2 regions of the Shewanella sp. ECSMB14101 genome follow, and region 1 is predicted to be linked to the other one. Evidence: riboswitches for the same ligand, from Rfam matches in the RefSeq annotation. Region 1 holds a riboswitch; the other holds the start of a gene.
What was found. A riboswitch is a leader RNA that binds a small molecule or an ion and turns the genes downstream of it on or off. The one in region 1 is predicted to bind lysine.
Positions count from the first base shown of each region.

Region 1 (9,306 bases):
TGGCGAAGTTTAATCAAGAGCTTGGAAGAGAGCATACTGGATTTAATTATAAGACAGCAGATTTACTGTTGAATTACTCTTGGCCGGGTAATGTGCGAGAGTTGGTGAATACTATCGAGCGGGCGGTGGTTCTGAGTCCTGGGCCGCAGATTATGCCAGAAGATCTACCGGATGAAATACGTGATGGTCTGTGCATGCCTTCAGTATCGGAAGACATTAGAGCGTTACATAAGGTGGAAGAGGACTATATTCTAGCGGTGTTAAAAAAACTTGATAACAATAAGACTCAGGCCGCAGAGAAGTTAGGGATGAGCCTGGCAACGCTATATCGAAAGCTGAAAGAATATGGTGCAATGTAGGCGTCTTTAACAGCTGCAGTGGCATAAGTGTTCCAGACACAACCCCCCTCTTAGCCCATCCATGGGCTTCGGGGATAACTCTCTATAAACAGAAAATCCATATACAAATACCAAAGCTATCCATCCATGGGTTTTGGCATAAGTGTTCCAGACACAAAAAAGCCAGTCGTAAGACTGGCTTTTTAAACTAAATCACATTTGCGCTAGCTGGATGTGATTTATGCTTCTTCTAAGTTACCGCAGAAACGATAGCCTTCACCGTGGATGGTGGCGATGATTTCTGGCGTATCTGGCAAGCTTTCAAAGTGCTTACGGATACGACGGATAGTTACATCGACAGTACGGTCGTGTGGCTTAAGCTCACGGCCAGTCATCTTCATCAACAGGTCAGCACGGGTTAGGATCTTACCTGGGTTCTCAACGAAGTGCAGCATGGCGCGGAATTCACTACGCGGCAGCTTGTATGACTCACCCTGTGGGCTTACCAGTGAACGGCTGTTGATCTCTAGGCTCCAACCGTTAAAACGGTAGAATTCTACGGCACTTTTCTCTTCGGCTTCGCCGCCAGTGCTGTTGACGCGAGTCAGCAGGTTGCGTGCACGGATAGTCAGTTCGCGTGGGTTAAATGGCTTAGTGATATAGTCATCAGCACCAATTTCCAGACCCAAAATCTTATCAACTTCGTTGTCACGACCGGTCAGGAAGATTAGACCGATGTTATTGATTTCACGAAGCTCACGCGCAAGCAGTAGACCATTCTTACCTGGAAGGTTGATATCCATCACGACAAGGTTGATCTTGTTTTCCTGCATGGCTTTATGCATCTCTGCGCCATCATTGGCTTCAGTTACCACATATCCTTCAGCCTCGAAAATACTTCTTAGCGTGTTCCGGGTAACGGCTTCATCTTCAACGATCAGAATGTGCGGGTTTTGCATATTTATTTACCTAATTTTTGTTTAAAACTGTTCTAACCATGAGCGCTAGTTGGTGTTGCTGCGCCCTGTCTGTCTTCGCGACAATTACTGAACTCACGTAGGTGCTTTCATCTAACTATATTGAAACAGCAACACACTTCATGATTAGTAAAGCAACGTATCTCTTTCAAAAGAAACGCGAACTGTATTCACTTCGATTAATAGTAGTCGGCATTAGTTCCGCTAACTATTTAATATTTTCAAGTTTAAATGCTAAATCAGCCTAAGCTCACATTTTATACAGGAAATCGACTAACTTTTGATGACCTTGTCGTCGACAAGATGTAACAAAAAGTATTTCATCGTGAGATGAGTGGAAGTGAATCAACGAACTTATTGTACTCGTTTTAGTCATTTGTTAACAAATGAAATGTTAACAAAATTACCTGGAGATATGATGTAAGTCACATCTATTTTTTTAACTCTTTGATTTTAAAGTTATTAATAAAATTTAATAAAGTGACCTACATCACGCTACTAGGAAGCTGGGTGAATTTTGCTATAATCGACTGAATCTAATTTAGGAATATTTTAGTGATGAGCACAGGCAACGAACACTTTTGGCAATGTTATCAGCAAACGCAATTCCTACTTACTCAACCTTTCTCTTCTTCATTATCTTTTGCAATCATCACCGCTTATAACCCCAAAGGCAAAAACCTCTCCCCCTCGCAAAATCGTCTTCTAGATAAACAGTTACAACGCCACATTTTACGTCTGCAATATCCATATCGTGCTTTGATCGGTGCATCGACCGACAGAGGCCATATGGAGAAGAGTTGGGCGGTGTCATTAGATAAGGCCGATGCGGTGGAGCTAGGTAAGGTGTTTAACCAAAATGCCATCTACTTTGTCGATAATGATGAGCTGTATTTAGTGCCTTGTCTGGTGGATTATGAGGAGTTGGGTTTAGGCAAGTTTTCCTCTCGGGTCTGCTTAGTCAACGAACTGCCTGAAATCAGCAATTAGCACCTGCAGCTATTATGAATAGCTTTCATTGTGGCGTGAGAAAATAACGTTGACTTTTTATTCCGTTATTTGATAGTTTTCAAGCATCCTAACCTTAAGGTTAGCGATACAGAAGAGGAGCGTTAACTAGGTAGTAAGCTTGAGGAGTCCAAACTCCGATGATGGTTTATGAGGGAGATTAGCGCCGAGATAGAGAGATGTTTGGTTTCATCTGTTTATCGGTCGACTGGGCTGAATCCCATCGATTGTCACCTGTTAATTGGTGGAGAGCTTCTGGTGGCAATCGCTGTTTCCCGTCTTGGGGTGCGTCATCTTTGCACCAGGCTCTTCGAACGAAGTAAGTTCGGAGCGTATTCAATGTTATTTATCTCTTTTCTGTCACTATCAGCTACTTGGGTTGAGGTGCGCTAATGTCTATTGTTGTTGCAAAATTTGGTGGAACTTCCGTTGCCGATTATGAGGCGATGAACCGCTGTGCCGATATTGTATTGGCCAATCCTGAAACCCGTGTGGTGGTGGTCAGCGCCTCGAGCGGCGTAACCAATCTTTTGGTGGAGTTGACGCAGGAGCGCCTCGACGATGAACGTCGCCAGCAACTGCTAAAGTCGATTGCCTCGATTCAATATAAGATCCTAGATGAACTAGGCCAGCCCCATGAAGTGGCTGCCCGCCTAGACGCTATCCTTAGCAGAATTGCGACCTTAAGTGAGACGCTTGCGCAAAGCCGTGATAAGGCAGTCATAGATGAATTGCTAGCTCAGGGCGAGCAATGTTCATCTGTACTGTTTGCTGCTGTGCTAAGAGAGAAAGGTGAGCGAGCCAGTGCCTTTGATGTGCGTCAGGTAATGCGCACCGATAGCCACTTTGGCCGCGCCGAGCCTCAAATCGAGGTGTTGCAAAGCCTCTGTAGCCAACATCTACTCCCCCTGCTCGCTGAGCAGCGTATCGTGACTCAAGGCTTTATTGGCGCCGATGAGCATGGCGCGACAACAACGCTAGGCCGCGGCGGTAGTGACTATTCTGCCGCATTACTGGCTGAGGCACTGGATGCCTCGGCGGTGGAGATCTGGACAGATGTGCCAGGTATCTTTACTACCGATCCTCGTCTGGCGCCAAATGCGCGTCCTATTCCTGAGATCAGTTTTAATGAAGCGGCTGAGATGGCGACCTTTGGCGCCAAGGTGTTGCACCCAGCAACCATATTACCGGCCGTCAGACATAAGATTCAGGTATTTGTGGGTTCCAGTAAGGCGCCTGAGCTGGGTGGCACCTGGATTCGCCATCAAGTTAGTGAAGAGCCCATCTACCGTGCGGTAGCGGTGCGCCGCGATCAGACTTTGCTTAATCTGCACAGCCTGCAGATGCTCCATGCTCAAGGTTTCCTGGCTGAAACCTTTGCCACTCTGGCAAGACATAAGATCAGTGTTGATTTGATCACCACTTCAGAGGTGAACGTATCGCTGACCTTAGATAAGACAGGCTCAGATTCGGCGGGTAATAGTTTGCTGAACGAGGCTTTGTTACAGGAGCTGTCGCAACACTGCCGTGTACGCGTGGAAGAGGGCTTAGCCTTAGTCGCGATTGTCGGCAATAAGATTGCGACCACCTCCGGCGTGTGCCGCCGTGTGTTTGAGGTGTTAGAGCCTCATAACGTGCGGATGATCTGTCAGGGAGCCAGCCCGCATAACCTGTGTGTGTTGGTGGCCGAGTCAGAGGCGGCTCAGGTAGTGAGCGCCTTACATAAGAATCTATTCGAAGGATAAAGATGAAACCGAGCCGTTCCATGCTTAAGATTGGCGAGCTAGCCACTGGTCAAGATCTTGAGCTTACTCTGTTTGAGTTTTCCCCCGAGAAGGTCAGCGGGCCTAGCGTCTATATTCAGGCCAATGTTCATGGCGCAGAGGTGCAGGGCAATGCCGTCATTTATCAGTTGATGCAGGCGCTTGAGCAGGTTGAGCTGAGGGGCAAGGTGACCCTAGTCCCTCTGGCGAACCCATTAGGGATCAATCAAAAGAGTGGCGAGTTTACACTGGGCAGGTTCGATCCCATTACCGGGGTTAACTGGAACCGAGAGTATCTCGATCATAAGCTGGATATTGCCAGCTGGTATCAGGAGCATAGTCATCTTGGGGACGTAGAGCTTATTGCCCACTATAGGGTCCTGCTGGTAGAACGATGCCACACTCGATTACATGAGCCTTGGGGGATCACTACTGGCCATAGGCTGGCGGTGAGTTTGCAGCAGATGGGGCATGAAGCGGATATAGTGCTGGATCTGCATACTGGTCCTAAGTCTTGCAAGCACCTCTATTGCCCTGAGTATGACAAAGATGCTGCCAAGGTTTTCTCTATTCCCTATACCTTGCTGATCCCCAATGAGTTTGGCGGGGCGATGGATGAGTCTATCTTCTGCCCCTGGTGGCAACTGAGCGAGTATTTATCCAGTCAGGGGCGTGAGCTTGAGGTGCCTGTATCGGCCTTTACCTTAGAGCTTGGGAGTCAGGAAAATATCGATCTGGCCGACGCCTTGGTTGATGTCGAAGGGATCTTGGCCTACCTCAGTCAACGAGGCGTGATTGGTGAGCGTATTGTGCCTGCGGATATGCCTAGGTATGCCTGTTACTTGAAAGATTACAAGAAGTACCATGCGCCACTGGGGGGTTTGGTGGAGTATAAGGCCAAGGTGGGGCAACCGCTTAATGCCGGCGAGCCACTCGCTAACATTTTACGTGTCGACAGGTATGGAGAAAAAGAGGCCATAGTGCCTTTAAGGTTGCCGGTAGATTGCGTGCCTGTGCTGCACTTTGCGTCGGCTTCAGTGTACCAAGGCACAGAGCTTTATAAGGTGATGACTAAAGTGTTTGCGCTTTAGTTTTATTGCTAGACCTGATTAGTATGTCGATATGCAAAAAATAAAAAAGGGAGCCAAGCGGCTCCCTTTTTCTGTTTAAGCTATCTACTTATTTACGACGACGTAGCGCAGCAAATGGTAGCATTAGCAGTGCAAACCAACCCAGTGAACCACCAGAAGATCTCTCTTCTTTGGCGTTAACAGTAATGGTTGCAGTACCCGCTTCACTTTCAAGTTCACCATCGCTAGCCACAACAGAGAAGGTCAGCGTGTGGTCACCCATTGGAGCGGTAAACTTAATTTCCGCACCACCATTGTTAAAGGTAACAGGTGTACCCGATGTTTGTGTCCAAGTGTAAGTGAGGCTGTCACCATCAACGTCTTTGCCGTTAGCCTTAGCGGTAACCACGAAGCCTTCGGTACTTGTCATACCTGTAGGTGCAACAGTTGGCGCATCGTTAACGTTGTTTACCATCACATTCACAGTCGTTACTTCGTTAAGGTTGCCTTCAGCATCCGTAGAAGTGTAAGTGAATGAGTCTTTACCGAAGAAATCATCTTCAGGTGTGTAGGTAACGGTACCATCTTTTTCAAGAGTCACTTCACCGTGTGCAGGCTCATCGACGATTGTCGCTTCACCTAGGGCACCCGCAGGTGCAACATCTATGATGCGTTGTGCATTAGCTGTCATGCCGTCACCAGTTACAGAGACGCGAGCTACTTTCTTAGTCACAGTGTCATTATCTAACACGTTTGCTTCCAAGGTCGCTTCTTCGTCAACAGAGAAGTTGTCTGTTTGACCTGGGTTAAAGCTAGTTGGTGTCGCAAGGTAGTCGATTTCTACGCTGCCTGAAGAGGTCGCTTGCAGTGCAACATAATCGTCAGTAGTAACAGTGCCACCTTGTCCGTTGTAGTGGAAGGTTGTACCTACGCTACCGCTGATGTTTTCCGCACCGATAGTGACATTGCTTGGCATGTTAGGGATATCTAGGTAGTTGAACCAAATATCTTCTACGTCACCAGTTTGGATCCATAGGCTGAAGCTGTACTTGTTGCCAGAGGCATCAGCATATAGCTGAGCATCTTTCCATTCGACAACAATCCACTGACTCTCGCCTGCGGCAACAACCTGAATGCCTAGCTGTCCACCACCAGTGTCGTCGGCAGTGCCGTCGCTTAGGTCGTAGTCACTCCAGAATGGTGCCAGAATGTTGTTTGGATTAGCGCTATCTGGTAGCGCCTTGTTGTTCCAAGTTCCAGACGTTGAACCGCCACCAACAACCGCAAGACCGTTGTCAGAGATAGTTAGCTGAGTGTAAGTCGCACCGTTGTACTTAAATGCCGGTAGGTTGAAGGTGAATGATTTCTCATCACATCCGTCGGCACAGGCAGGTACATAGGCGAGGTCTAAATCGAAGATACTTGGGCTTGCGCCGGTTCCTTTACCAGTCTGCATTTCGGGTAGTTCAAGTTGACCTACCCAAGTGATGCGGCCAAGAGCTTCATCGACTTCGAAACCATTTTGTGATGCGCCATTTAGCGTCACGGTCACATCGTCGGCAGAGGTAAGTTTAGTACCCTCTGGAGCCATAGCAGTAACGGTTACGGTATTTTCAAAGATAGTGTTGTTCACTACGGCTTTGATTGGCATATCTTCCGCAGCAGTCAGATCAGCCTTGGTTGCCATGGTAGAGATCAGTGATGCATCACTTGATTCTTTAGCCAGGATGGCAACGGGTAGGTGAGCATCTTGGTGAGATGCGCTCTTGATCATGACGTTACCGAAGATCCAAGCACCGTATTCACTGTAAGTTGAGTCAACGGTTACCGTGAAGGTTGCTGATTCGCCAGCTTCCAGCTCCAGTGATGAAGGCGATACGCTGATACCTGCGCTATCAGACGAAGCTGAAAGCTCCCAAGAGGTCTTCTCGTCACTCTTGTTGTATACAGTACGCGTGAAAGTACATGGACCAACACAAGAATCTGAAGCGATAGATGGCTTGTCGAAAGTCAGTACTGCTTTAGCCGCAGCATCCAAATCCATACGACCCGCACCCATTGCAAATGGGTCGGCTGGTGTTACTGCATCATCATCAAGCACACCGTCCATGTGCGCAGTAGAGGTTAGCGCTGTCTTGATGTCGTTGGCTGACCAGTCTGGGTGTAGCTGGCTCATCAAAGCTGCGGCACCTGCAACGTGCGGGCTAGCCATACTGGTACCTGTCATAGTGGTAAAATCAGTACCGTCTTGATCAGGAGAGGTTGCAGACAGGATAGAAGTACCTGGCGCTGCAAGATCTGGCTTCAGAATGTTTTGGTTACCGTTAGGGCCACGAGAGCTTGAGTCATTCAGAAGATCAGCAAACTTGCTATTAACGATACGAGTGACTTCTGCTGCGATAGTACCTGTTGTGTCATCGCCCAGACCTTCAAGAATTGCTGCGCCGTCTGCATTAGAGATCATTACTGCAGGCAGTGTTGAGTCTGGCATGTACATAGAGATTGGAGCACCTGGTACGCTGTTGTAAACGACCAATGCTTTCGCACCCGCAGCTTCAGCGTTTTCAGCCTTGGTTGCAAATGAACATGAACCGCGAGATATCAGTGCGATACCGTCTTTGAAAGAGTCGGCAGCAAACGGTGTACAGCCAAGGGTGTTTTCTGCATCGATATTAGCAGCAGCAATAATAGGTGCTGTGATATCTGTTTCTAACAGGCCATTGTTACCTTGCAGTGCAAGAATCTCTTCACCGTCAACGGTTAGGGCGTTAGCAAAGAAGCGACCCGTTGTGGTGTTAGCAACGGTAATACCTGATTCGATACAGGCTGGACAACCGATAGTTTGTGGGCCATTACCGCTGTTACCTGCTGAAGTTACTATAACTACCCCGGCAGCCTCAGCAGCTTCATACATAGATTTATATGGGCTGTTGGCTGGGTCGCCACCTGCGCCGCCACCCCATGAATTGTTGATAACATCTGCGCCATCATTAACGGCATGCTCCATCGCTTCCATCAGCATGATGTTAGAGCCGCTACCGCGAGCACATTCTGAATTAGTAAATAGAGCTTTGTAGACCATGAGGTAGGCCGCAGGTGCAACACCTGATAGCTCAACTTCTACACCTTCATAGGTTGTAGTGACCTTATTACCTACAGAAGTACCGGCAACGTGAGAACCGTGGCCACCGTAACCTAGTGGGCTCATATGTTCATCGGCACACACTTCAAAAGTAGGTTGTGACCAACGGGCAACGATTAGCTTGTCGTTACAGAAGCTTGCATCGACTGTTGAACAGTAGTCATCGCCTGGCATTCCTTCAGCCGGTTTTGTGAAACCTTCGCCTGCAAACATTGGGTTTTCTGGACGAATACCTGTATCAATTACCGCTACGCGAACGTCTTTACCCGCGTTTTCCATACCAGAAACAGCTTCCCACATTGCTGCAGAGTTAATGACGTCGTGAGATGAATCCATGTTCACTTCGTACATGGTCTCTGGGTAGACAGACTTAACGTTAGGCATAGCCGCTAGCTGCTCTATGCTTAGGCCTTGACCAACAATTGTTACACCATTGAATAGGGTCTTAAAGCTTTGCTCAACTTTGGCGTTAGGCACTTTTTTCGCCAGTTCATTCACAAATTGTGATTGCTCTTTGGCGAGGAAGCTAGCATAGCTTTGGGCTGGTGCTGACTGTACGTTAACTTTTTGACCTTTCTTAGGGGCTGTTGCAGCCAGTGAATCTATCCCGCCTTGGTATTTAGCTACTGCAGGAGAGTTCAGTTCAATGATGAAACGCTGCGGAGCAACTTGTGAAGGCTGAGAAGCTGTTGGCTTCTTATAGCTATCAGCAGAGGTAATTTCCGGAGCATATGGGTTTGCGGTGTACTGGTTGCTGGCTACAGCCGCACTCGAGATCAGCGCTGCTGAAATGGCTAGAGATAATTTAGTTTTCACAACTTCTTCCTTGTCAAATAGAAGTGTTTTGAGACACAAAACACTATTGGTATTGCTGTAACTTTGGTTACTAATACTTTTTTATTTTGTTGCTGTCGTGTTGACGGCTTGTTCTTTTTAACACAAAAGATTGCCAAAGTTAAAGCGGGTAGATGAAAAAGTTGTAAGTAGTTTTTTAGTAGTAGTATTCAC
Region 1 covers NZ_JSFF01000002.1:128,152-137,457, forward strand. The annotation lists gene NY07_RS02985 (sigma 54-interacting transcriptional regulator) at 1-359, shown strand, start outside; gene arcA (two-component system response regulator ArcA) at 578-1,297, opposite strand; gene NY07_RS02995 (DUF3293 domain-containing protein) at 1,874-2,305, shown strand; lysine riboswitch at 2,410-2,586, shown strand; gene lysC (lysine-sensitive aspartokinase 3) at 2,716-4,068, shown strand; gene NY07_RS03005 (succinylglutamate desuccinylase/aspartoacylase family protein) at 4,071-5,177, shown strand; gene NY07_RS03010 (S8 family serine peptidase) at 5,266-9,114, opposite strand.

Region 2 (9,306 bases), on a different contig from region 1:
AGAGCGATAAGGCCTGGGTAGAGTTCTTGCCCTGTGGCATCGATCACCTTGGCCCCTTCTTGAGGCAGTTGCTGGCCGATGGCGACTATCTTGCCTTGGTCAAACAGCACATCTGTGCCATCCAGAACACCGTCGATGGCAGTGTGTACTCTGGCGTTATGGATCAGGATTGGCTGGCTTTGGACGCTCGCGGGGACCATATCGTGAGCCATCAGCGTGGAAGAAACGAGGCCCAGGCTAAGGGCGAAGAGTGTTGGCTTCATTAGATGGCCTCCTTGTGTAACTTGCTGTGGGCGCTTGAGTGCTGAGCAGCCTGTTGGCCCAGGGCTGCTTGGCTCAGGGCTGCTTGCCCCCAAGCTTTGTAATGGGTGTCACAGTGCCATTGAGGCTCAGTGTTATCTGTAGGGGCTTCGCCCGGCACTTCTGGCTTATCACTGTTAAGTACCGCCTGGATCAGTGCGGCGCGTTCCTGTTCAACCTCATGTTGCAGCTGTTTGTCGAGTTTGCGATCGAAATAACGGCGCCCCGCCACCCAGGTGCTCTGCACTTTGGCGTAGACGGAGAGCGGCGAGGTATCCCACAGTACTAGGTCTGCCTGTTTGCCCTCTTCGAGGGAGCCGGTTAGCTGATCAATACCTAGTTGTTTCGCCGGGTTGATGGTGACCATGTTCCAGGCGTCAAGCGGTGACATGTTGCAATACATCATGGATTTGGCCGCTTCCTGATTGAGACGTCTCTGCATCTCATAGTCGTCGGAGTTGATGCTGGTGAGCACCCCTTTGTTGTGCATCAGACAGGTGTTTTGCGGAATGGCATCATAGACCTCGAACTTATAGGCCCACCAGTCAGAGAAGGTAGAGGCGTACGCACCATGTTTAGCCATCTCATCAGCAACCTTGTAGCCTTCGAGTATGTGGGTAAAGGTGCCGACCTTAAAGTTATAGGCTTCAGCAAGGCGCAGGAACATTAAGATCTCAGATTGTACGTAGGAATGAATATGCACCTGACGCTCACCGCGCAGCACCTCGGCAACCGCCGCCAGGCGATAGTTAGGCTTAGGGGCTATCTGTTTACGTTGCTGACTGCTGCGCAGGCGCTGGTAATCAGCCTTGGCCTTCTCATAGGCTAAGGCTTCGTTAAACGCCTCCTCGAACAGCGACTTGACGCCCATTCGGCTTTGAGGGAAGCGACGGTTGAACTGGTCTCCCCAGTTGGCCTGTTTGACGTTTTCCCCTAAGGCAAACTTGATGCTGGCAGGCGCCTCTTTAAGCTTCATCGCCTCGGCGCTTTCGCCCCAACGCATCTGGATCACCTGAGCCTGGCCACCTATGGGGTTGGCGCTGCCGTGAAGGAGTTGCGCCGTGGTCACCCCGCCAGCCAGGGCGCGGTAAATGGCGATATCCTCTGGGTTGACCACATCGCCGATACGCACCTCGGCGGTGACCGCGTCGGTATCCTCATTGGTGCCGCCGTTGAGGGCGATGTGAGAGTGTTCGTCAATGATCCCGGCGGTCAGGTGTTTACCTGTCGCGTCCAAGGTTTGGTAACCCGAAGGGGTACTGAGTGATTGACCTATCTTTTCGATGCGACCATCGCGGATCAGCAGATCATAGCCTACCAGTTGTCCGCGCTCTGTTGAGGTCCACAGGGTCGCGTTTTTGATATGCAATCGTTCAACTGTCGGCTGTGTGCTAATGCCAAAGGCGACATTGGGCTTAGTGAGCTTGGAAACCAAAGGCTGGGCTGGGCTCTCATCTGAGGTTGCTGCCTTGTCTGAGGCTGAGCTCTGCTCGGCGGCAATCTCTACACCTGCGATTGGGTGCTGACGATTGCTGCTATCGATCATTCTGCCGTGGATGCCCTCTGAGTCGAACCACAGGGTGAAGCGGCTGATGCCCGGATAACCCGCCTCACTGAGATCGGCGTGAAAGGTAAGCCGCGCTTTAGCATAGTCGAGTGCGCTCAGGGGGATCTCCTGCTCACCACTGGCCAGAATGCCGCTCAGCTTGTCGTCGTCCTCTAGGCTCAAATCCAGAGTGAGTTCACCTAAGGTCAGCTGGTATTCTTTCGCCAGCAAATGTCTGTCTCTGGGGATCTGTTGTGTCTCGCTACCTTGCAGCCAGACGCTGACTATCTTGCCCTGGGTAAAGATATCGCCATCGGTCACCACCAGATCGGCCATATAACCGGGCTTTAGCTTGCCGCTAAAGGCCGAAATACCTGCAATTTCGGCTGCCTCAGTGGTCAACGCCGCCAGTGCCGCGTCATGGGTTAGTCCTTGTTTCACGGCCTGTCTTAGCCTTGGCCAGAAGGCATCGGCTTTAATGCCATGCTGGGTAAAGGCAAAGGGAATGCCGGCACTTTCCAGCGCATGAGGATTGCTTGGCGCCCGCTCCCAGTGACGCAGCTGCGCCAGGCTTATCTCTCTTTCTTTATCGCCATCTTTAATATCGGGAGCCGCGGGAAAATTGAGCGGTGCAATAATGCTATAGCCTGTGGCCTTGACCTCATCGATACGCGCATATTCGCGGCCATTGCCGACTAAGCTTGCCGACAGTTCAAATTCGTTTAATAAGTGTGCCGCCCTAAGCTGATTATTTAAGTTCTTGGTTTCGAATATCGTCAGGCTCTTGTCTATATCAGCCAAGTGTTCTAGCGCAATATTAAACTCTATATTCTTCTCTTGTGTGGCAGAGTCAGCTTTGTTGATATTGGCCCGATACCAGTTGGCATCGGCAAGGGTTTGTCGAATAAGTGCGATGCTACCCATTAATGAATTGGGATAATCTTGAATCGAACTGCCTTTATCGAAGGCGAGCAGATGACTGGATTTCGCTCGGTAAATAATGTCATTAGCTTTTAGCGGCGCTAAAGAAACCGTTGCCGAACGGCCCCTGAATATCCCATCTAACATGCCGGTTTGTACGCTGGTAAAACCATTGTTTATCCATTGTTTGGCCGTCTCTTGGTCGGGGTATATATAGTTAAACCATTCTTTTTCTGCGTGAACAGCACCATTTTCGGCATTGCCACCTATGCGTTTAATTTCGTAAACCGGGCTAGCGACCTTCTGCTGCTCATATTTAAAGTCGATACCGTAATTGGTATAGGGATCGATAAATCCGGGATAAATAATTTTGCCACTCATATCGATGACAAAGGCATCTTGCGGGATCTTGTCATTGGTGATAATGGCTTTAATTTTATTATCTTCTATTAACAAGGTGGCATCTTGCTTGGTTTCACCCGGCGCTATCATTAAAGTTGCATGGGACAGCGCCGTTAATTTTGGCGTGTTATCAGTTAATTGAGCGTTCGCTATTGCGGACTGACTCACCAACAAGCAGGTGACTAGGCTCGCACTGACAGAGAGAGAATAGATTTGCATAGGGTTTATTATTGTTGGCTGGGATCAAAAAGTGGCTCAAGATTATCCTATTTTATGAACAATTTCCAAGGGCGTAACTGTATCGGTTTATGTCAATCTCGGGGCGGAGATTATGGGGGAGCGTAAGAGGTGAAATGAGTAAAAATGATGGCTAATAAAAAAGCCAACCTACTGGTTGGCTTTCAAACCTGTCTCCCAGATGGACTGGGATATTATGCATTAGATAAGAAACTCTTCCAAAGAACGGCCTTTATCTAATTCATTTTTAAATACGGTTGGTGTGCGACCTTGACCCGTCCAAGTGATCGTTTCGCCATCCACTTCAATTTTATATTTAGGTGGGCGTGGTGCACGTTTTTTAGGGGCAGGCTTAGCAGCTACGGCACCTAAATCGTCAATTGATAAACCAACAGCTTCCATTTGTTGGCGAATCTCTTCTATCTTTGCATTGCGCTCGGCCATCATCGCGCTTTCTTCTTCAGCTTGCTTCTCTTTCTCGGTGATGATTTTTTCAAGCTTAGTCGCTACATCTTTTAAATCTTCTACCGACAATTCTTTAACAGCAGCCTTAAAGCGACGACCGTGCGTCAATATATCTAGAAATTCGCTCATATTAATTATGTCCTGCTTAAAAAATAAAATAGTAAATAGGATTACAGGGCTAATAATAGGAACTAAAAAAGATTTTATCAAACGAATTAAATGAATATTTAGTCTTTATTGTAAATTTCATTTCGAGATATCTCTTTATTAGCCATTTTGGTGCAGCGACTCAGGTAAAGATAAGGGGTTATTGATGTAGGACAAAGATGTCGACGACTTCCTGTTGACGTTAACGTCAACAGCACGTAAAGTGGCATCAGTTTGTGATAGTTTTGCTATGCACTATTTGTTGTTATCCAGAATAAAGACGTAAGAAGGAAGCCTTATGAAAGTATTGGTGCCAGTTAAACGCGTCGTCGATGCTAATGTGAAGGTCAGGGTCAATGCTGACAATACAAATGTCGATACCGCAAATCTGAAGATGGCCATTAACCCATTTTGTGAGATTGCTGTAGAAGAAGCGGTACGTTTGAAAGAAGCAGGTATTGCGACCGAGATTGTGGTAGCAACCATAGGGCCTAAGGCGTCGCAGGAACAACTCCGTACGGCAATGGCACTAGGGGCTGACCGCGGTATCCATGTGGAAACCGACGAAGAGCTTGCGCCACTGTCTATTGCAAAATTACTTAATGCAATTCAAGCCAAGGAGCAGGCTCAGCTGATCATGCTGGGCAAACAGTCAATCGATGGCGACAACAACCAGACGGGTCAGATGCTGGCTGCACTGGCAGGTCTGCCACAGGCTACATTCGCCTCTGAGGTGAAAGTCGAGGGCGAACACTTGGTCGTGACTCGTGAAATTGATGGGGGTCTGCAGACGCTCAAGATGCCACTGCCGGCGGTAGTTACTACTGACCTGCGTCTGAACGAACCTCGCTATGCCAAATTACCTAACATCATGAAGGCGAAACGTAAGCCGCTCGATACCGTGACGGTTGAAAGCCTGGGTGTGACCCTCAAGCAGCATCAGAAGGTGCTCAAGGTAACACCGCCTGCTGAGCGTCAAGCCGGTATTATGGTGGCTTCTGTCGAGGAGCTAGTGGACAAGCTAAAGAATGAAGCGAAGGTGATCTAAATGGCGATTCTAGTAATAGCAGAACATGATAATGCGACTCTAAAACTCGACACGGCTAAAGTCGTGGCCTGTGCCCAGGCTATCGGTAGTGAAGTCGATGTGATGGTAGCGGGTCACAACTGCGGCGCCGCTGTCGAGAGCGCCAAGCAGCTTAGCGGTGTGCGTCAGGTCTTGGTGGCCGATGGTGCCGTTTATGCCAATGCCATCGCCGAAAACTTGTCTCAGCTGATTGTCTCTGTGGCCAGCGAGTATCAACATATTCTGGCTGCGGCATCGAGTATTGGTAAAGATGTGTTGCCTCGTGTGGCCGCACTCTTAGATGTTGCCCAGCTCTCAGAAGTGGTCGAGGTGGTGAGCGAAGATACCTTCGTGCGTCCTATCTATGCCGGTAGCGCCATGGCAACGGTACAGAGCCTAGATGCCATCAAGGTGATGACGGTTCGTGCCAGTGCCTTCGATGCAGTTGCTCAAGAGGGAAGTGCCTCGGTACAGACACTGGAACATGAATACAGTGGCGATGTGGAGTTTGTATCGCAAACTCTGTCTGAGTCTGAGCGTCCCGATCTGGGCGCTGCTTCAGTCGTGGTCTCTGGCGGTCGCGCCATGGGCAGTGCTGAGAACTTTGCCATTTTGGAACAGTTGGCTGATAAGCTTGGTGGTGCACTGGGCGCGTCTCGCGCGGCAGTGGACGCCGGTTATGTGCCAAACGATCTGCAGGTGGGACAGACAGGTAAGATTGTCGCGCCAGATCTCTATATCGCCGTAGGTATTTCTGGTGCCATCCAGCACCTGGCGGGGATGAAAGACTCTAAGGTGATCGTGGCGATTAACAAAGATCCTGAAGCGCCTATCTTCCAGGTAGCCGACTATGGTCTGGAAGCGGATCTGTTCGAGGCCGTGCCTAAGCTACTCGAACTTATTTAATAAAATGTAAATGCATGGTGAATACCTTGGTGTTCATCTAAAGTTTAGTGTGATATAGATCACGTGGAGCGGCTTTGAGGTAGCATCCTTAAAGCCGCTTGTGTTTTTATGTGCCTCACGTTTGCCGATAGTGACATTGGCAGGCGTCCTGAGACGTAGAGGTGCATTAAATATCAGTAGTATTCGTTAGGGTGATGCCGTTAAGCGAATATGAAAGGATTTGGTGCCGAAGTGGTGGAGTTGATCAAGGCTCGCCGCTGGGGCTGTCATCGAATAGAGGCAGCACTGCCATAGTGCTTCTTATCCGGACTGATAAGAGGAAATTATACCGATAATGGGTATCACTATGGAGCGCTACTGATAGGACAGGTGTAATATCTATTGCTATATCCCACCAGTTCAGTTGCCCTCCATTCGTATTTTAACGAAGACAATATTTAACAATGACAACTTTGAGTTATGCCGATTCGGCACTTTCTTTGCTGCCACCCTTGGTAGCGATTCTGCTGGCGATCTTCACTCGCCGTGTATTGCTGTCCTTAGGCTTAGGGATCCTCTTGGGGGCACTCTTAATTGCCGATTTTTCGCTGCTGGATATGGGTCAGTATCTGGGCCAACAGGTGGTGGGCCTGGTGTGGGATGATGGTGCCCTGAATAACTGGAACGTCTACCTGCTTGGCTTTTTGATTCTCCTCGGGATGATCACCGCGCTGATCACTGTGAGCGGGGCGGCAAAGGCCTTTGCCGATTGGGCGCGCCAGCATATTCGCAACAAGCGTGATGCCAAGCTACTGACCATGTTCCTGGGTTGCGTGGTGTTTATCGATGACTATTTCAACAGCCTGGTGGTTGGTAGTGTCGCCCGTCCACTCACCGACAGATATTATATCTCTCGCAGTAAGCTGGCTTACCTGCTGGATTCGACCGCCGCGCCTATCTGCGTGATTTCGCCAGTGTCGAGCTGGGGCGCTTATATTATTGCGCTGATCGGCGGCATCTTAACTGCCCATGGTTTTACCGACAGCGGTCATCTGAGTGTGTTTGTGCAGATGATACCAATGAACTTCTACGCCATCTTCGCGCTGCTGTTACTCCTATGTGTTGCCTTTATGGGGCTGGATGTGGGCCCGATGCGCCAGCATGAACTGAACGCCCAAAAAGGCAATCTGTATGATGAGTCTAAGGGTTTACCTCCTGGGGCTAACAGCGACCTGCCTGAGGCTGATTCGGGCAAGATCTTAGGCTTATTTTTACCTATTACGGTACTGGTATTTGCCACCATCTACTTCATGATCAGCAGCGGCGCCGATGCCTTAGCGGCAGAGAGCCTGCCCTTTAGCGTAATTGGTGCCTTCGAGAAGACAGATGTGGCGTCATCACTCTTCTTTGGTGCCGTGATAGGTTTGGTGGCCACCTTAATGCTAGTGATCAGTCAAGGTCTTGAGAAATCTCTTATTCTGAAAGGCATTATTGCCGGCGCGCGCTCTATGCTGCCTGCCATTTATATTCTACTGTTTGCCTGGACCATTGCCGGCGTGATAGGCCAAATGGAGACGGGTAAATATATGGCCAGTCTGGCATCGGGGAACATTCCTTTTGCCTTGCTACCTGCCGTGTTGTTTGTACTGGCTGGATTAACCGCTTTCTCTACCGGTACCAGCTGGGGCACCTTTGGTATCATGCTGCCTATTGCTGCCGATATGGCCATGGGCACCCACAGCAACATGATGTTGCCTATGCTTGCCTCAGTGCTGGCTGGCGCCGTGTTTGGCGATCACTGCTCGCCTATCTCTGATACCACCATTTTGTCTTCTACCGGGGCGAACTGTCACCATATCGACCATGTGCTGACTCAGCTGCCTTATGCGCTTATTGTGGCGGGGATCAGTTTGGTGGGTTATACGGTGTTGGGCTTTACCGAATCTGTAGGCGCCGGACTAGCGGCCTGTAGCGCGTTATTTGTGGTGAGCATATTGGTGCTGCGTCACAAGGCTAATCGCCCGGTTTAAGTAAGCTTGAGCAGACGTAAGCACTGTAAGCACTCGCATTGATTAAAACCTGAGAGATAAAAATGCCGCTCATTGAGCGGCATTTTTTATGGGCGTTCCCTAGTTTAAGGGGGAGTTCTTAGTTCAGACCACGGCGTTTAAGCAAGGCATCAGTGGTTGGCTCCTGACCGCGGAAGGCCTTGTAGGCTTCCATCGGCGGGACGCTGTTACCCACTTCACGTATTGTCTTGCGATACTTCATACCGATCTCGCGGTTTAGACCACCCTGTGTTTGCACATAGGCAAAGGCGTCTGCCGCCAGGATCTCACTCCACATATAAGCGTAGTAACTGGCCGAATAGCCGCCTGGGAAGGCGTGGGCAAAGTAGGTCGACTTATAGCGTGGTGGTACGGCTGCGATATTGATGCCGTGCTTTTCCAGCGCCTTAGCTTCGAACTCAGCCACATCCTGTAGCTGTGTATCGGCGCTCAGTGAGTGCCACTCAAGGTCAACCAGCGCCGCGGCCATATATTCCAAGGTATCGAAGCCCTGGTTGAAGCTACGTGATTTGAGCAGCTTCTGCAGCAGTGCTTCAGGGATCACTTCACCGGTTTGATAATGCTTAGCATAGTTAGCCAGTACTTCAGGGTGCGCAGCCCAGTCCTCTTCGAAGGTCGACGGGAACTCAACAAAGTCACGAGATACAGCGGTACCTGCCAGGCTAGGGTAGGTCACCTTAGAGAACATGCCATGGGTACCGTGACCCATCTCATGGAACATGGTGGTGACTTCATCGTAGCTGACGAAGGTGGGCTCACCCTCAGGGGCCTTCTTGATGTTCATCACGTTGACGACCACTGGCTTTTGGTTCAGCAGTTTAGATTGAGTGACGAAAGAGCTCATCCAGGCCCCGCCGCGCTTGCCTTCACGGGCAAAGTAGTCGGCGTAGAAGATCGCCATCGAGCTGCCGTCGGCGTCAAACATCTCGTAGGCCTTCACATCTTCATGGTAGACAGGCAGATCTGGACGTGGCTTAAGCGTGACGCCATAAAGACGCTCTAGGGTAAAGAAGACGCCATCTTTAAGTACGCGCTCAAATTCGAAGTAAGGCTTGATGGCGGCGGCGTCTAGGTCGAACTTCTCTTTACGCACTTTCTCGGCATAAAAAGCCCAGTCCCATGGCGCTAGGGTGAAGTCACCGCCGGTTTTGTTGATCATCGCCTGAATATCGTCGGCTTCTTTTTGGGTGTTAGCCACAACCGCTGGCACCATAGAACCAAACATCTGATAAACGGCTTCTGGCGTCTTTGCCATCTGCGGCGTTAGG
Region 2 covers NZ_JSFF01000001.1:391,047-400,352, forward strand. The annotation lists gene NY07_RS01725 (amidohydrolase family protein) at 1-263, opposite strand, end outside; gene NY07_RS01730 (amidohydrolase family protein) at 263-3,388, opposite strand; gene NY07_RS01735 (H-NS histone family protein) at 3,608-4,000, opposite strand; gene NY07_RS01740 (electron transfer flavoprotein subunit beta/FixA family protein) at 4,317-5,066, shown strand; gene NY07_RS01745 (electron transfer flavoprotein subunit alpha/FixB family protein) at 5,067-5,990, shown strand; lysine riboswitch at 6,139-6,355, shown strand; gene NY07_RS01750 (Na+/H+ antiporter NhaC family protein) at 6,434-7,999, shown strand; gene NY07_RS01755 (M3 family metallopeptidase) at 8,118-9,306, opposite strand, start outside.
Region 2: linked by a shared signal. The riboswitch ahead of NY07_RS01750 (Na+/H+ antiporter NhaC family protein) and the one ahead of lysC (lysine-sensitive aspartokinase 3) in region 1 are both predicted to bind lysine.